Regions from separate parts of the Methylobacterium guangdongense genome, predicted to be linked through region 2. Evidence: predicted binding sites of a transcription regulator. Region 2 holds the regulator's gene; each other region holds the start of a gene.
The links. The regulator LexA, encoded in region 2, represses DNA repair genes until DNA is damaged. The targets are predictions, from matches to a motif close to TGTTCNNNNTGTGTTCNG.
Positions count from the first base shown of each region.

Region 1 (5,013 bases), on a different contig from region 2:
GGAGGCCGGCCTCACCCGGGCCTCGCGCGGGCTGACCGATCCCGAGCCGATCGAGGTCCAGCTCAACGGTCCGGGCGGGCGCTCGGCGCGGGTCTGGCTGAGCCCCGCCGACGGCGGCGATCCGGGCCAGCAGACCGACGAGGCCGAGCGCGTCATCCTGTACGCCCTCGACACGACCGCGCAGCGCCAGCTGGAGCAGCAGGTCGCCCAGGCCCAGAAGATGAACGCGGTCGGCCAGCTCGCGGGCGGCATCGCGCACGACTTCAACAACGTGCTGCAGGCGATCATCGGCTATTCGGATCTGCTGCTGGCGAGCCACCGGCCGACCGATCCGGCCTTCCAGGACATCATGCAGATCAAGCAGAACGCCAACCGGGCGGCGGGCCTCGTCCGCCAGCTTCTGGCGTTCTCCCGGCGGCAGACCCTCCGGCCGGAGGTGATGAGCGTCGGGGAGGCCCTCTCCGAACTCACGCTCCTGCTGAAGCGCCTGCTCGGCGAGCGCGTCGCCCTGGAGTTGAAGCACGGCCGCGAGGTCTGGCCCGTCAAGGCCGACGTCAACCAGTTCGAGCAGGTGATCGTGAACCTCGCGGTCAACGCGCGCGACGCCATGCCGGAGGGCGGCAAGCTGGTGATCCGCACCGAGAACGTCACCGATCCAGGTCCGGCGGCGGCGGCCGAGGGGCGCGGCGGGGCGCCCGCGGGGGATCACGTGCTGATCGAGGTCCGCGACACCGGCCAGGGCATCCCGCCCGAGCTGATGGAGAAGATCTTCGAACCGTTCTTCACCACCAAGGAGATCGGCAAGGGCACGGGCCTCGGCCTCTCCACGGTGTTCGGCATCGTCAAGCAATCCGGCGGCACGATCGACGTGCAGTCGACGGTCGGGGAGGGCACCGCCTTCCGGATCTACCTGCCGCGGCACGTGCCGGTCGCGGAGCCCGAGGAGGTGCCGGTCCTGCCGCCCGCGCCGGCCCTTCCGCGGACGGATGCCGCGCGCCTGCCGGCGCCGACGAAGGCCGAGGGACAGGCCGATCCGAGCGTGCGCGCCGCCGAGCCGCCCGTCGCCCCGGCGCCGCGTAAGCCCGCCGCCGACCACACCGGCCAGGGCACGATCCTGCTGGTTGAAGACGAGGATCCCGTGCGCGCGGTCAACAGCCGGGCCCTCTCGGCCCGCGGCTACACCGTGCTGGAGGCCGCCTCGGGCCTCGAGGCGCTGGCGATCGTGCGCGAGAACGCCCAGCCGATCGACCTCGTGGTGTCCGATGTCGTCATGCCCGAGATGGACGGCCCGACCCTGCTCCGGGAGGTGCGCAAGCACCAGCCGGACCTGAAGGTAATCTTCGTCTCCGGCTATGCCGAGGACGCTTTCCGCAAGAACCTGCCGGAGGGCGAGACCTTCAACTTCCTGCCGAAGCCCTTCAGCCTGAAGCAGCTCGTCGAAACCGTGAAGAAGACGATGGCGAGCTGAGGGGGCGCTCTCCTCGCTTGAGCACCGACGTGGACCGCCTTGGACCGGCACGCCGGCGGCGTGGGGCGGAGAGACAACTACGCCGCTGTCGATCCGCGAAGCGTACGACCGATCAGCCACGCCAAACCAGCGCGTGCGATGCGGATGAACCGGTACAACGTCCGGTCCGAACGCCCATGCGCACTTGCCGAATAAGAACAAAACGGGTACACGAAAGGGACGTTGACGCGCGTTGTGAACGGCGCTCAACCCCTTCATAAGGAGCCCGCCAGATGGCCCAGCCCGCATTGAAAGTGGTCGACATGCCCCCCGCGGAGAAGGACAAGGACAAGTCCAAGGCGATCGACGCAGCCCTGGCCCAGATCGAGCGCGCCTTCGGCAAGGGCTCGATCATGCGGCTCGGCAAGAACGACAAGGTTCAGGAGGTCGAGACGGTCTCGACCGGCTCGCTGGGCCTCGACATCGCGCTCGGCGTCGGCGGCCTGCCCCGCGGCCGCGTGATCGAGATCTACGGCCCGGAATCGTCGGGCAAGACCACGCTGGCGCTCCACACGATCGCCGAGGCCCAGAAGAAGGGCGGCGTCTGCGCCTTCGTGGATGCCGAGCACGCCCTGGATCCGGTCTATGCCCGCAAGCTCGGCGTCAATCTCGACGACCTGCTGATCTCGCAGCCCGACACGGGCGAGCAGGCCCTTGAGATCACCGACACGCTGGTGCGCTCCGGCGCCATCGACGTGCTGGTGGTCGATTCGGTCGCCGCGCTCACCCCGCGGGCCGAGATCGAGGGCGAGATGGGCGAGAGCCAGCCCGGCCTCCAGGCCCGCCTGATGAGCCAGGCCCTGCGCAAGCTGACCGGCTCGATCTCGCGCTCGAACTGCATGGTGATCTTCATCAACCAGATTCGGATGAAGATCGGCGTGATGTACGGAAGCCCCGAGACCACCACGGGCGGCAACGCCCTGAAGTTCTACGCCTCGGTGCGCCTCGACATCCGCCGCATCTCGACCCTGAAGGATCGCGACGAGGCGATCGGCAACCAGGTCCGCGTGAAGGTGGTAAAGAACAAGGTCGCCCCGCCGTTCAAGCAGGTCGAGTTCGACATCATGTTCGGCGAGGGCGTGTCGAAGGTTGGCGAACTGATCGACCTCGGCGTGAAGGCCGGGATCGTCGAGAAGTCCGGCGCCTGGTTCTCGTACAACAGCCAGCGCCTCGGCCAGGGCCGCGAGAACTCGAAGGGTTTTCTGCGCGACAATCCGAAGATCGCCGCCGAGATCGAAGGCTCGATCCGGCAGAACTCGGGCCTCGTGGCCGAGAAGATCCTGGAGAACGCGACACCGACCGCAGACGATCTCGACGAGGGCGAGGCGTAAGCCCGCGCTGCCGCGCAACCCAAGACGGCTCGCAACGTAATCCTAAATCCAAGATACCAAACGGCCCCGGAGCATATCCGGGGCCGTCTCCGTTTCAGGCTGGAGCGGCCTCAATCCGGCGAACTGGTGGGATCGAATCCCGGCAGCCACCGGCATCCTGATCTCAAACCAAGTCCGCTGGCCGGGCCATCGGGTACTGTCAAAGCTGTCCGGGTCAACGGGGCAGAAGATCGAGCCTCTCTCCGCCGCCACACGCCAGCGGACATCCATCGACGGTTCCAGCGCCTCGCGACCAGGAGCACTTCCATGACGCGACGCTAGGCTCTGGGAAGCACCGCGACGACGCTGTCAGGGACCATCACGGAATGCCTTCCGGGGTAGGCTCTGGAAACGACGAAACCCGGCACGCTTCCGATCCCGAAGGATCGAAATACGTCCGGGTTTTGAAGGGTCCTAGATCGGACCGCACGGAGGCTGACGAGGCGCCTCGACGGCCCATGCGCCAAACCAGCGATCAGATGGATGCGATCGCTCGCAACCGCCACGATCCCAGGCTTAAGCGGCCTCGCCGGCCTCGGCCTGAACCGCCGCCTCACCCTCGACCAGCTTCCAGGTCTTGGTCTTCGAGAACGGACGGCACTCCTCGATGAACACCGTCTGCCCGACCTTGGCGACGTTCGCCTCGTCGTGCGCGTGATAGTTCTTCGAGCGGCGGACGGTCTTCTTCATCACCGGGTGCGTGAAGCGGCGCTCCACCTTCACCACGATGGTCTTCTCACCCTTGTCGCTGACGACGGTGCCCTGCAGGATGCGCTTCGGCATGGTTGTCTCCTAGTCCCCGCCTCAGCCCTTGGCCTGCTGCAGCGTCTTGGAACGCTGCAGAGTCCGGACACGGGCGATGTCGCGGCGGACCTCACGGACGCGGGCGACGTTCTCGAGCTGGCCAGTGGCCCCCTGGAAGCGCAGGTTGAACTGCTCCTTCTTGAGGTTGATCAGCTCGTCATTCAGCTGATCCGGCGACAAAGCCTTGAGATCAGACACTCGTTGGGTCGACTTCACGATATCCTCCGTTCAGTCGGCGATGCGCTGGACGACCCGCGTACGGATCGGGAGCTTCGCGGCGCCGAGGCGAAGGGCCTCCTTGGCGATGTTCTCGGCAACGCCGTCGACCTCGAACATGATCCGGCCGGGATGGACCCGGGCCGCCCAGTAATCCGGGGCGCCCTTACCGGAGCCCATGCGGACCTCGGTCGGCTTCGACGAGACCGGGACGTCCGGGAACACCCGGATCCAGACGCGGCCCTGGCGCTTCATCTCGCGGGTGATCGCGCGGCGGGCCGCCTCGATCTGGCGGGCGGTGACGCGCTCAGGCTCCACCGCCTTCAGGCCGAACTGGCCGAAGTTCAGCTCGAAGCCGCCCTTGGCCGCACCGTGGATGCGGCCCTTGAACTGCTTGCGGAAGCGGGTTTTTTTCGGTTGCAGCATGGCTTCCTACCTTACGCGTGCTCGCGCTCGCGGCGTCCGCGCTCGCGGCCGCCCTCGCCATCGCGCTCACGGCGCCCGCCGGAGCGGCCGCCCTCTTCCTGGGCCTTCTTGTCCTGGGCCATCGGGTCGTGCTCAAGGATCTCGCCCTTGAACACCCACACCTTGATGCCGCAGGTGCCGTAGGTCGTGAACGCCGTGGCGGTGCCGTAATCGACGTCCGCGCGCAGCGTGTGCAGCGGGACGCGACCCTCGCGGTACCATTCCTGACGGGCGATCTCGGCGCCGCCGAGGCGGCCCGAGCAGTTGATCCGGATGCCCTCTGCGCCCAGACGCATGGCCGACTGCACGGCCCGCTTCATGGCGCGCCGGAAGGCGACGCGGCGCTCAAGCTGCTGGGCGATCGAGTCGGCCACCAGGGTGGCGTCGATCTCGGGCTTGCGCACCTCGACGATGTTGATGGTCACGTCGGCCTTGGTCATGGTGCCGACGAGCTTGCGCAGCTTCTCGATGTCCGCGCCCTTCTTGCCGATCACCACGCCCGGACGACCCGAGTGGATGGTGACGCGGCACTTCCGGTGCGGACGCTCGATGACGATCTTGGAGACCGCCGCCTGCTTGAGCTGCTTCATGAGGGCGGCGCGGATCGCGACGTCCTCGTGCATGAGCTTCGCGTAGTCGCCCTTGTTGGCG
Region 1 covers NZ_JBBXMX010000010.1:191,677-196,689, forward strand. Annotated here, with positions in the region: gene cckA (cell cycle histidine kinase CckA) at 1-1,468, shown strand, start outside; gene recA (recombinase RecA) at 1,771-2,838, shown strand; gene rpsQ (30S ribosomal protein S17) at 3,394-3,660, opposite strand; gene rpmC (50S ribosomal protein L29) at 3,682-3,897, opposite strand; gene rplP (50S ribosomal protein L16) at 3,910-4,323, opposite strand; gene rpsC (30S ribosomal protein S3) at 4,335-5,013, opposite strand, start outside.
Region 1: the regulator LexA is predicted to act here: its motif matches at 1,662-1,679, upstream of recA (recombinase RecA).

Region 2 (5,013 bases):
CGGCGGTGAAGCTGAGGCCGATGATGTAATCGGTGACCGTCTGGCCCGCCGTGACGTCGCCGGTGCGGGAGGCCGCCCGGGTCGCCCCGCACAGGCTGGTCCAGAAGCCCGCGGTGGCCGCCCAATAGTCGAAGGCCGATTCCGATGAGGCCTGCGTCACCCCGGCGAGATCCGCGTAGGCGTAGACGATGTGCCATTCGGGGAAGGTCAGGTAGCTGTCGCCGGCCGCACGCTTGTAGCCCGCGGCGGCGATCCCGAACCGCGAGCCGCCCTGCAGCGCAGGATCGGGCTGGACCGTGCAGCCCCCCTCGATCGCCGCGACCGGCAGGAGGCAGGCGAGCGCGAGGAGGGCCAGCCCGGCACCCGCCCGGCGGATCGCCATGCGCCAGCGGCGGGCGCTCATGCGGCGACCCGCGCGGCGCCGCGCCACGGCCACCAGCCGAGCACCACGCCGGCGAGGCCGAGGCTCAGATGCGGGCCGTTCGAGAGCAGCGGGCTGTCCTGAAAACCCTTCAGGACCAGCGACAGGTCGAGGACACTCGACCCGGTGAACACCCCGACCACGCCGTCGAGGAGGTAGATCGCCCCGAAGGCGCGCAGGAAGGTCACGGCGGCGTCCCGCGACCACAGGGCGGCGGCGAGCGCCCACAGGCCGGAGGCGAGGTGGAGGGCGTCCTTGTAGACGTCGAGCCGGAACAGGCCGAACACGCGGCCCTCCGCGTCCCGGAAGGCCGGGATGAAGTCGGTGGCGGCGGCGAACAGCAGGATGGCCGCGAAGGCGAGGGCTGCCGCCTGGGGAGGCGTGAGTCTCACGGGCGGATCCTTGCTCAGTCGAGGTAGGTCGACCACAGGGCGTTCCGGAACAGCAGCCCCGGATCGTACCGGCGCTTGGCCGCCACGAAGGCGTCGAGCCGCGGATAGGCCCGGGCCATCTGGTCGCGCCGGGCATGCAGGCGGTAGGGCAGGTAATGGGCCCCACCGAGCGCCACGACGCGCTCGATCAGCGCCTCGGTCATGCGCATCATCGCGGCCTCGTCCTGCGGGGTGAGCCCCTGCGAGAACGACATCACCGCGCCGATGCGCGGGGTCGGCGCGTAGGCGAGCGTCGAGTCGGGGTCCGCCGCCACGTAGCGCAGGGTGACGTTCAGGCAGTCGCAGCCCGAGCCCGGGATGATCTGCCGGCAGGCGGCAAGGAACCCCGCGAACCGGTCGGGCGGCACGAAATACTCGTGCAGGATGTCGGTGCGGCTGCGGTCGCGCGCCGCGAGGTTGGCGACCGGCTCGTTCATCAGGCTGTTGCGGGTGGCGAGGCCCGGATCCAGCGTCGGGTTGAGCCGGGTCTCGGCGATCCAGCGGGCGCGCTTGCCGAATTCGCTGCCGACCTGGGCGCGGTAGATCTCGCGCGAGACCGCCGTGAATGCGCCCTGGCTGGCCGCCGCGGGCAGGACCTTTGGCGGGTGCTCCGCCTCCGCGTAGGTGACCAGGATCGCCTCGTCGAAGAACCCGGCCCGCGCCACCGAGAGCCGGCCATAGGCCATGCGCAGCCGCGGGTCGTGCGCCAGAGCGGCCACGAAGGCGGGGGCGAAGTCGGCCGACGGCATCACCGCGTAGGTCGGCGTCAGGAGGGCATTCGGCACCATCTCGACCACGAGGTCGACCACGATCCCGAACAGGCCGTAGCCGCCCATCGCCAGCCCGAACAGCTCGGCGTTCTCGGTGCGGGAGCAGGTCACGAGGCTGCCATCCGCCAGGACGAGGCGGAGGCTGCGGACCGTGGAGCCGAACGGCCCGCGCGGCGCCGGCCAGCCATGGGCGTTCACGCTGAAGGTCGAGCCGATTCCGAAATCGCTGTTCGACTGCATCACCGCCGGCGAGAAGCCGATCCGGTCGAGTTCCCGGATGACCTGCGACCAGCGCGCCCCGGCCCCGACCCGATAGAGGCCGGCGGCCGTATCGGGCTCGATCGGGCCACCCTCCAGGGTCAGTGCCGTCCCGTCGCGGGCGAGGCTCTGGCGGCCCATCGAGTGGCGCGCGACGCCGACCGCGACCGGGCGGCCCGCCGTGGCGGCGTCCCGGATCTCGGCGCGCACGGCTTCGATCAGGGCTTCGGTCGATCCCGTCGGGAGCTTGGCGTGACGCACCACCGGAGTCGGGTTGAGGCCGCTCGCATCGTTCAGGATGGTCCGCGGCGCGGCCTGGGCGGCCCGCGGCAGCAGTGCGGCGGCCGCCAGGACGCCGCCACCCGCGAGGAGTCCACGTCTGCTCGGTCGAACTCCGCCCATGCCGCGCCCCGTCCCGATTCGCTCACGGGGTGATCGAATCGCCCCGCCACGTATCCTGCGCCGGGGGCCTGTCCGGCGGCGTGAGCTTGCGCACCGGCCCGCAAGACCGATACGACGGGCGCATCCCGATCGCGGCTGACGGGCCTCGACAACCATCCCGCCGGACGGCACAGAGCGTAGCCATAACGCTCTTGCAGAACACTTGCGGAACGTTTAACCTGTTCGCGATTTGTTTCAGCGGCCGTCCCCGGGGCGGTCCCAAAGCCGCGAGGCCCCCGTCGATGCTCACGCGCAAGCAGCTGGACCTCCTGCGGTTCATCCAGAGCCGCATGCAGGAATGCGGCGTTCCCCCCTCCTTCGACGAGATGAAGGATGCGCTCGACCTCAAGTCGAAATCGGGTATCCACCGGCTGATCACGGCCCTGGAGGAGCGCGGCTTCCTGCGCCGCCTGCCGAATCGGGCGCGCGCCATCGAGGTGATCCGTATTCCGGAAAGCCTCTCGCAGGCGGCTTCGCCGGCCCCCGAGCCGCGCCGCTTCACCCCGAGCGTGGTGGAGGGCGGCAAGTCCCGGCAGCCGGCGGCCTCGCCGATGCCGGCGAGCGCGCGGATGATCGACGAATCCGGCCGGGCGGTCTCGATCCCGGTCATGGGCCGGATCGCGGCCGGCACGCCGGTCTCGGCGATCCAGAACCAGAGCCACGCCATCACGCTCTCGCCGGACTTCCTCGCGGGCGGCGAGCATTATGCTCTCGAGGTGCGGGGCGATTCGATGGTCGAGGCCGGGATCCTCGACGGCGACCTCGTGGTGATCCGCAAGCAGGACACCGCCAATACCGGCGACATCATCGTGGCGCTGATCGACGACGAGGAGGCGACGCTCAAGCGCCTGCGCCGCCGTGGCTCCTCGATCGCCCTGGAAGCCGCCAACCCGGCTTACGAGACCCGCGTTCTGGGTCCCGACAGGGTCCAGATCCAGGGCCGGCTCGTCAGCCTCGTGCGCCGCTACTGAAGCGGCTCGGCCGGGGCTTCGGCGCCGGCCTCCACCGGGGCCTGAGGCGCCTCGGTCGCGGCCATGCCGCCGGCCGTTTCGGCGGGGGGATCGGCTTTGGGTGCGGGCCGGGGGCGCCAGGGGACGGACCGGCCGTCGCCATGGGCGGTCTGCATCGTGAATCCGGCCCCGTCGGCCCGAAGGGCCACGGCCCCGTGTGCGGCCAGGACCCGGCGGTCGATCACCAGCGGCCCCATACAGGTCGGCGGTGCCGTGAGGCTCGTGATCAGCACGGCCGCCCGGGCGCAATCCTCCGGGAAGGCCCGGCGGTCGCGGACCAGGGTGACCGGCCTCCCGTCCCGCAGGAGGGCGGTGCAGCCGAGCCGGTCGCAGCGCCCCCCGGCGCGCGCGCCGGACCCGCGATCGAGCCGCCGCCCGTCGCCATCCGCCTTCAGCCATTGCTCCAGCACGAAATTTGAGGGGCTGCCGAGGACCGAGAGGCTTCCGTCAGGGCCGCGCACGGCGGCGCCCCAGCCCTGGCGGTCGACGTAGAGGTCGTGGCGCTCCGGCCGGGCCAGCAGGCCGAGGCCCAGCAGGATGGGTGGCAGGGCGAGCCAGCGCAGCCGCGAGGCCGGCAGCGTCGCCAGCAGCAGGGCCGCCGTCAGGGCGGCGAGCGCGCCTGTGCCGAAGGCCGGTACCACGAGGCTCGCCCGCTCGAACCCGGCGATCCAGTTCGAGATCGCCAGCATGCCGCCCACCGCCTGCCCCATCAGCCACCAGACCGGCCGGTCGAGGGCGAAGGGATAGGCGAGGCACCCGATCACGGCCGCGGGCATCACCACCAGCGACACCAGGGGCAGGGTCAGCGCGTTGCCGATGAGGCCGAAGGGCTGGATCGTCTGGAAGTGGTAGGTGGCGAAGGGCGCGGTCGCGATCTGCGCCACCAGCGTCGTCGCCAGCGTCCCGGTGACCGCCGACAGGCCGGTCCCGACGAGGCGGCCGATCCGCCCCGCCCCGGGCCGCACGAACAGGCGCCCGTCGATCAGCCGGGCGCAGGCGATTAGCCCGGCGACCGCGCCGAACGACATCTGGAAGCTCGGGCCGAGCAGCCCCTCCGGCTCGCGGGCGAGCGCGATCAGGGCGGCGAGCGCGAGGTTGCGCATCGACAGGGCCGGCCGGTCGGCCAGGATCGCCCCCAGCATGATCAGCGTCATGATCAGCGAGCGCTCGGCGGCGATGTCCCAGCCCGAGAAGGCGCAGTAGGCGCTCACCCCCACCATGGCGAAGCTGGCCGCGATCTTCTTGATCGGCCAGAACAGGGCGCAAAACGGCACGAGGGCGAGGGCGGCCCGCACCAGCCAGAACACGACGCCGGCGGCCAGCACCATGTGAAGGCCCGAGATCGAGACCACGTGGTAGATGCCGGCGGCGCGCAGGGCGTCGTTGGTGGCCGGGCCGATCAGCCCCCGCTTGCCGGTCACCAGGGCGGCCGCCACCGCCCCCGCCTGCCCGCCCTCGGACTCCGCGATCCGGCGGGTCAGGGCGTTGCGGGCCTCGTCCAGCAACGCGGCGAGGCGTAGGCCCAGGGGCGGCGGTTCCGTGGGTGCCCGCACCGTCACTGCCCCGAGGAGCGAGCCGACCGCGCCGATCCCCTGGAAATACGCGTCCCGGGCGAAGTCGTAGCCGCCGGGCCGGGCCGCCTCCGGGGGCGGCAGCAGGCGGGCGGTCGCCGCGATGGTCTC
Region 2 covers NZ_JBBXMX010000009.1:138,958-143,970, forward strand. Annotated here, with positions in the region: gene AAHG09_RS18280 (hypothetical protein) at 1-403, opposite strand, end outside; gene AAHG09_RS18285 (DUF4383 domain-containing protein) at 400-813, opposite strand; gene AAHG09_RS18290 (FAD-binding oxidoreductase) at 828-2,282, opposite strand; gene lexA (transcriptional repressor LexA) at 2,564-3,292, shown strand; gene AAHG09_RS18300 (ComEC/Rec2 family competence protein) at 3,286-5,013, opposite strand, start outside.

Region 3 (5,013 bases), on a different contig from region 2:
CACCGGCCGGCTGACGAAACGCTGCAGGGATGGGTCGGACGCGAGCGCCTGGAAGTAATCGCGATCGGACAGATCGACATCCGGGATGGGCCAGTAGCGGCTGAAATTCAGAAGCTTGCCCCGGTGATCCAGGACCGTGATGGCATTGACCTGGGGCAAGGCTGCGATGCGCGTGCTCAGCTCGTGATGCAGCCTGAGCGTGGTCGCGGCGGCGGCGTATCCGGCCGTATCGGTGACGTGAGCCTCGCGGAACTCCTGGATCACCGCCTCCTGCGCAAGCTCCATGGCCTGGAGGGCGCGATCGGCCTGATCGGTTAGGATCGCAGAAAGGCTCGTGAGGCCGCGGGTGACGTCGCGCGTCGCTTGGCGATGGAGATCCACGACGATCACCAGGGCCGCGCAGGCGATCACCGCCGCGGCCAGGCAGCAGCTCAGGATCGGCGTCAGCCGCGGACGGCCCGACGCAGCCTTCAGCCATGAACGGACGCCTCGCATCTGGCCTGAACTCGAGTCCCTCAGAACGTAAAAGAGACATCGCGATAAGGCCAAACCGCGAATTTAGTGTTACTCAGCAAAGTCACGATAAGACAAAACGTAGTCACATCGCCTTGAGCAGCGCTCCCACCTGGATGGTGACAGCGCAGCAGAGCCTGACCGAGCGATCCGCATACGTCGCATCAGCGTCCTGAAACAGCGCGCCATACGCGACGCTGCTCGACGCGTTGATGGATCGGCCCCGCATCGAGAGGGTCCGGCGCAAGCGCTGATCGGCTCCGTGGCGGATCTAGCCGAACGCCCGCGTGGGCTTGGCCGAAGCCGCGGGACTTCATCAGACGAGGATATGACGACGTCGCTGCGACCGATCCGGATGGGCGACAGACGACGGAGGCTGAGTTGTCGGCCGTATCGCGGGCTTCGGCGCAAGGTGGGCCGAAGAAGCGCTTCTCGCCGCTCCGCAGATCAGCCGCCGACGCGTCTTCGCGGAGGCGCCCCCGTAAGCCTGTCCGGTTCACCGGCACGGCAGACGTTATCGCCCGCGGCCGCGCGCCGGGACGATCAACGCCTCGGTTCCGGCATGGCCCGGTCGACGTCCGCCATCCCGTCTTCGAGGCGCGTGGCACATCGTCCCGGCTCACAGGCCCATCGAAGGTTCCCCGCCCGATGGTCGAATCCGTGCGGGGTCCCTTGTCCTACCGGCCGAGCGACGGGCCGCCGGACGTGCCGCCCGTCCCGGGCGGTCCACTGGTCGGCGCACCGCCGATGTTGACGCCGGGGGTCGTGCCCGGGATCGGCGAGTTGCTGGGGTTGGCCTCGTTTCCGCGGGTGATCGGACTGGGGCCAAGATCCCTCGCTCCCGCGCCTGCGCCTCCGGTTCTCGCCGGTGGCGCGACACCCGTGTTTCCCGCGCCTCCGGTCACGACCTGCGCCGAGGCCGGCTGGGCGAAGAGGAAGGGCAGAGCCCCTGCGAGCGCCATGAGGGTGCGGGTCATGAAATCTTCCGTGCGCGTGTTGCGGCACAGGAACGGCTGATACCCCGTGAAGTTCAGAGGACGGGTGCGGCTGCGAGATCGCCGGCTGCGCCATCACCGCATTCGTACGGTCGCTCAGCACGAATGCGGTCCAGACGGCACAAGCTGCGCGCGTGGCGTCTGTGCAGACCGCGGGCGATCGAGATTCGACGGGCCGGGCTCCGGGCGTGCCGGTCGGGGCGTTCGCCGGCCGGCGCCGCTAGTCCCGATCCGGTTGTGACTGCAGGCCCGCCGTCGCCTTCACGATCGTCACGACGCTGGCCCGCGTGGCGCTGTCCGTGATGCGCGCGAAGGCCTTCACGAGTTCCATCGCCTGCGGATCCTCGAGGAAGGTTGCCGGACCCGGTTCGGACCCGGTCGATCCCGGCTCGCGGGCGAAGAAGGTCTCGACCGGGACCTTCAGGATGTCGGCGATCGTCTGAAGCCGGCCCGCACCGATGCGGTTGCGCCCCTTCTCGTACTTCTGCACCTGCTGGAAGCTGACGCCGAGGGCATTCCCGAGCGCACTCTGGCTCAAGCCCTGGGCCACCCGGAGCGCGGCGACGCGACTGCCGATCGTGCGATCGGCGTCGGTCGTCAGCTTCGGCGGCGTGGGAGCGGTGAGAGGGGCAGTCATGCGAACGTGGCCTTCGGATGGAATGGCGATGTCGATCGGTCTGTCGACCGTCTGACGAACAAGATGGTGAGCGATTGAGTTGCGCACAAATATGCAATCCAGGCGTGCGTCAACCTGCCAGCTCGCGTACAGCGCGTGAGAGGCTGTCGTATGCGCAGTCTACATCGTCAACCCGAACGACACCTCTCCACCACCCGCCCGGGAAGCCCCGGACGGGCCAGATCGACAGAGGCCACGGGCGCGCTGGGCCGCGCCGTCCTGATCTGGCCGCAGACGCGCGGCGACGTCATCCGGGATCTCACTGAATAGGCCGCGGATCGTCCCGCCCTCCGGCGCGCCGGTCTCGTCATCGGCCGATACCGCAGCGCCGCTGCGCCCGGGAGCCGCCTGGCCGTGTTCCCCGTCTCGTGAGCGCGCCGCTCTCCAACGACGCCGGCCCCTGACGCTTCCGGCAGCGCGTGAACAGCGGCATCGCGAACAACGTCATCATCGCACGCCTCAACCCGCTTCTGCGGAAGTCGGCGCAAGGCGATGTCGCCGTTCGCGTTTGTCCACGCTGTCCACACAAGTCCACCGCGCTTTCGGCACGGACGCCCGAACCGGTTGAACCACGGGGCCGCCCAGTGCTTTGTTCTTCGTATGTTCTATCTAGCCGGGGGCACGGGTGCATCTCAACCGGATCGACGCACTGCTCGTGGACAGCCCCGACGCCGTCCGCGTGCCGCTGATCGGACAAGCGCTGTGCGCCGGCTTCCCATCGCCGGCCGACGACTTCGTCGAGGATGCCCTTGAGCTGCCCCGCTGGCTCGTGCCCAACCCGCCCGCCACGTTCCTGTGGCGCATCAGCGGATCCTCCATGGAGGGCGCGGGCATCTACGACCGCGACCTCGCCTGCGTCGACCGCAGCCTCAAGGCCGCCCACGGCAGCATCGTCGTAGCGGCGATCGACGGCCAGATGTCGTGCAAGCGCCTCGTCGTCGAGGGCAACGTCGCACGGCTCGCCTTCTGCAACCCGGACCTGCCCGTCTTCGCGGTCGAGGAACTCGGCGAGGGCGTAATCTGGGGCGTGGTGCGCTTCTCGATCCGCTGGCACGTCGCCCGCGGACAGCGCGCGTGAGCACCCCCGAGGCCCGGCTGCGCGACCGGATCGGCGGCGGCCGCGCCGTGGCGCTGATCGACGGCAACAGCTTCTACTGCTCGTGCGAGCGCGTGTTCGACCCCAGGCTCGCCCGGGTGCCGGTGATCGTGCTCTCCAACAACGACGGCTGCGCCATCGCCCGGACCGCCGAGGCCAAGGCGCTCGGCATCCGCATGGGCGATCCGTATTTCAAGATCCGCGACCTGTGCCGGGCGCAGGGCGTGCGCGTGTTCTCGTCGAACTACACGCTCTATGGCGACATGTCGGGGCGCACCAACGCGGTCTACCGCCAGTTCAGCACGCAGGTGGAGATCTACTCCATCGACGAGAGCTTCCTGAACCTCACCGACGTGGCGCCCGTGCTGCGGGTCGAACTCGCCCGGGACCTGCGCGCCACCGTGCGGGCCTGGACCGGCATCCCGACCTGTGTCGGCATCGGCCCGACCAAGACGCTGGCCAAGCTCGCCAACCACATCGCCAAGACGGTGCGCGCCCTCGGCGGCGTGTGCGATCTGACCGACCCGGAGGCCTACGCGCACTGGCTGTGCCGGATCCCGGTGGCGGAGGTCTGGGGCATCGGCCGGGCCTCGCTCGCCAAGCTCGAAGCCATGGGCGTCGAGAGCGTGGCGGACCTGCGCGACCTCGACCCGCGGCCGGTGCGCAAGGGCCTGACCGTGGTGGGCGAGCGGATCATCCACGAGCTGCGCGGGCTCGCCTGCCTGCCGCTGGAGCTGGTACCGGCCCGGCGCAAGGGCTGCGCGGTGACCCGCTCGTTCTCCGGCCGGATCGAGGACCGCGCCACCCTGGAGGAGGCTGTGGCCGCCCACGCGACGCGGCTCGGCGAGAAGCTGCGGCGGGAGGGGCTGGGCACCGACCACGTGACGGTGTTCTACCACACGAGCGAGCACGACTGGGGCGCGCCGATGCGCTCGGTCTCGACGACGGTGAGCCTGCCGGAGCACAGCTCGGACACGCTGGCGCTGATCAAGGCGGCGCGGCACGGGGTGGCCAGGACCTGGCGCGAGCCGGGGGAGCAGCCGTGGCGGTACAGCAAGGCGGGGATCGTCACGAACGACCTCGTGCCACTGTCGCACAGCCCGCGGGCGCTGATCGGCGCGCTGGATCGGGCGCGGTCGGGCCCGCTGATGGCGGCGATGGACGCCTGCAACGCGCGCTGGGGCCGGGGCGCGGTGGTGCCGGGGCGGGCGGGGCTGGTGAGCCGGCGGGACTGGAACACGAAGTTCGAGATGCGCACGCCGCGCTACACGACGCAGATTGGCGAGTTGCCGGTGGCGCACGCGTAGAGCGCGGACCGCCCGGCGTTACGATGCTTGGAAGGATCGTCTGCCGTTCGGCTCCCAGGCAGGAGGGGGTGCGACGGACAGCAATTCCGCACCTGCCCGGCAAGCCGGCATTGAAATCATAGATTGTATACAATACTATCGAATTTTCAGCCCGCCACGACGGACGGCGAACAGTTCACCAGGCTGCGGATGCGACCGTTTTTCTCGACCGAGGAAGTTCATCCCAAGAACGCGTTCCGGCGTTGGCGGGAAATGGTTTGCGAGCGCTTGGCGCCCGCCGCGTTGCAGGCCGATGACGCCGAGCGTTTCCAGGGCAAGCTCGAGGTGACCAGTATCGGCAGCGTGCCGATCTCGCACCTCGCCTACACACGCCTGCGGACGGAAGCGACGGCCGACATGATTCGGCAGAGCCGTCGCGACAATCGG
Region 3 covers NZ_JBBXMX010000012.1:137,101-142,113, forward strand. Annotated here, with positions in the region: gene AAHG09_RS21365 (bifunctional diguanylate cyclase/phosphodiesterase) at 1-495, opposite strand, end outside; gene AAHG09_RS21370 (hypothetical protein) at 599-760, opposite strand; gene AAHG09_RS21375 (helix-turn-helix domain-containing protein) at 1,729-2,145, opposite strand; gene AAHG09_RS21380 (LexA family protein) at 2,810-3,262, shown strand; gene AAHG09_RS21385 (Y-family DNA polymerase) at 3,259-4,587, shown strand; partial or broken gene AAHG09_RS31975 (helix-turn-helix domain-containing protein) at 4,777-5,013, shown strand, end outside.
Region 3: the regulator LexA is predicted to act here: its motif matches at 2,775-2,792, upstream of AAHG09_RS21380 (LexA family protein).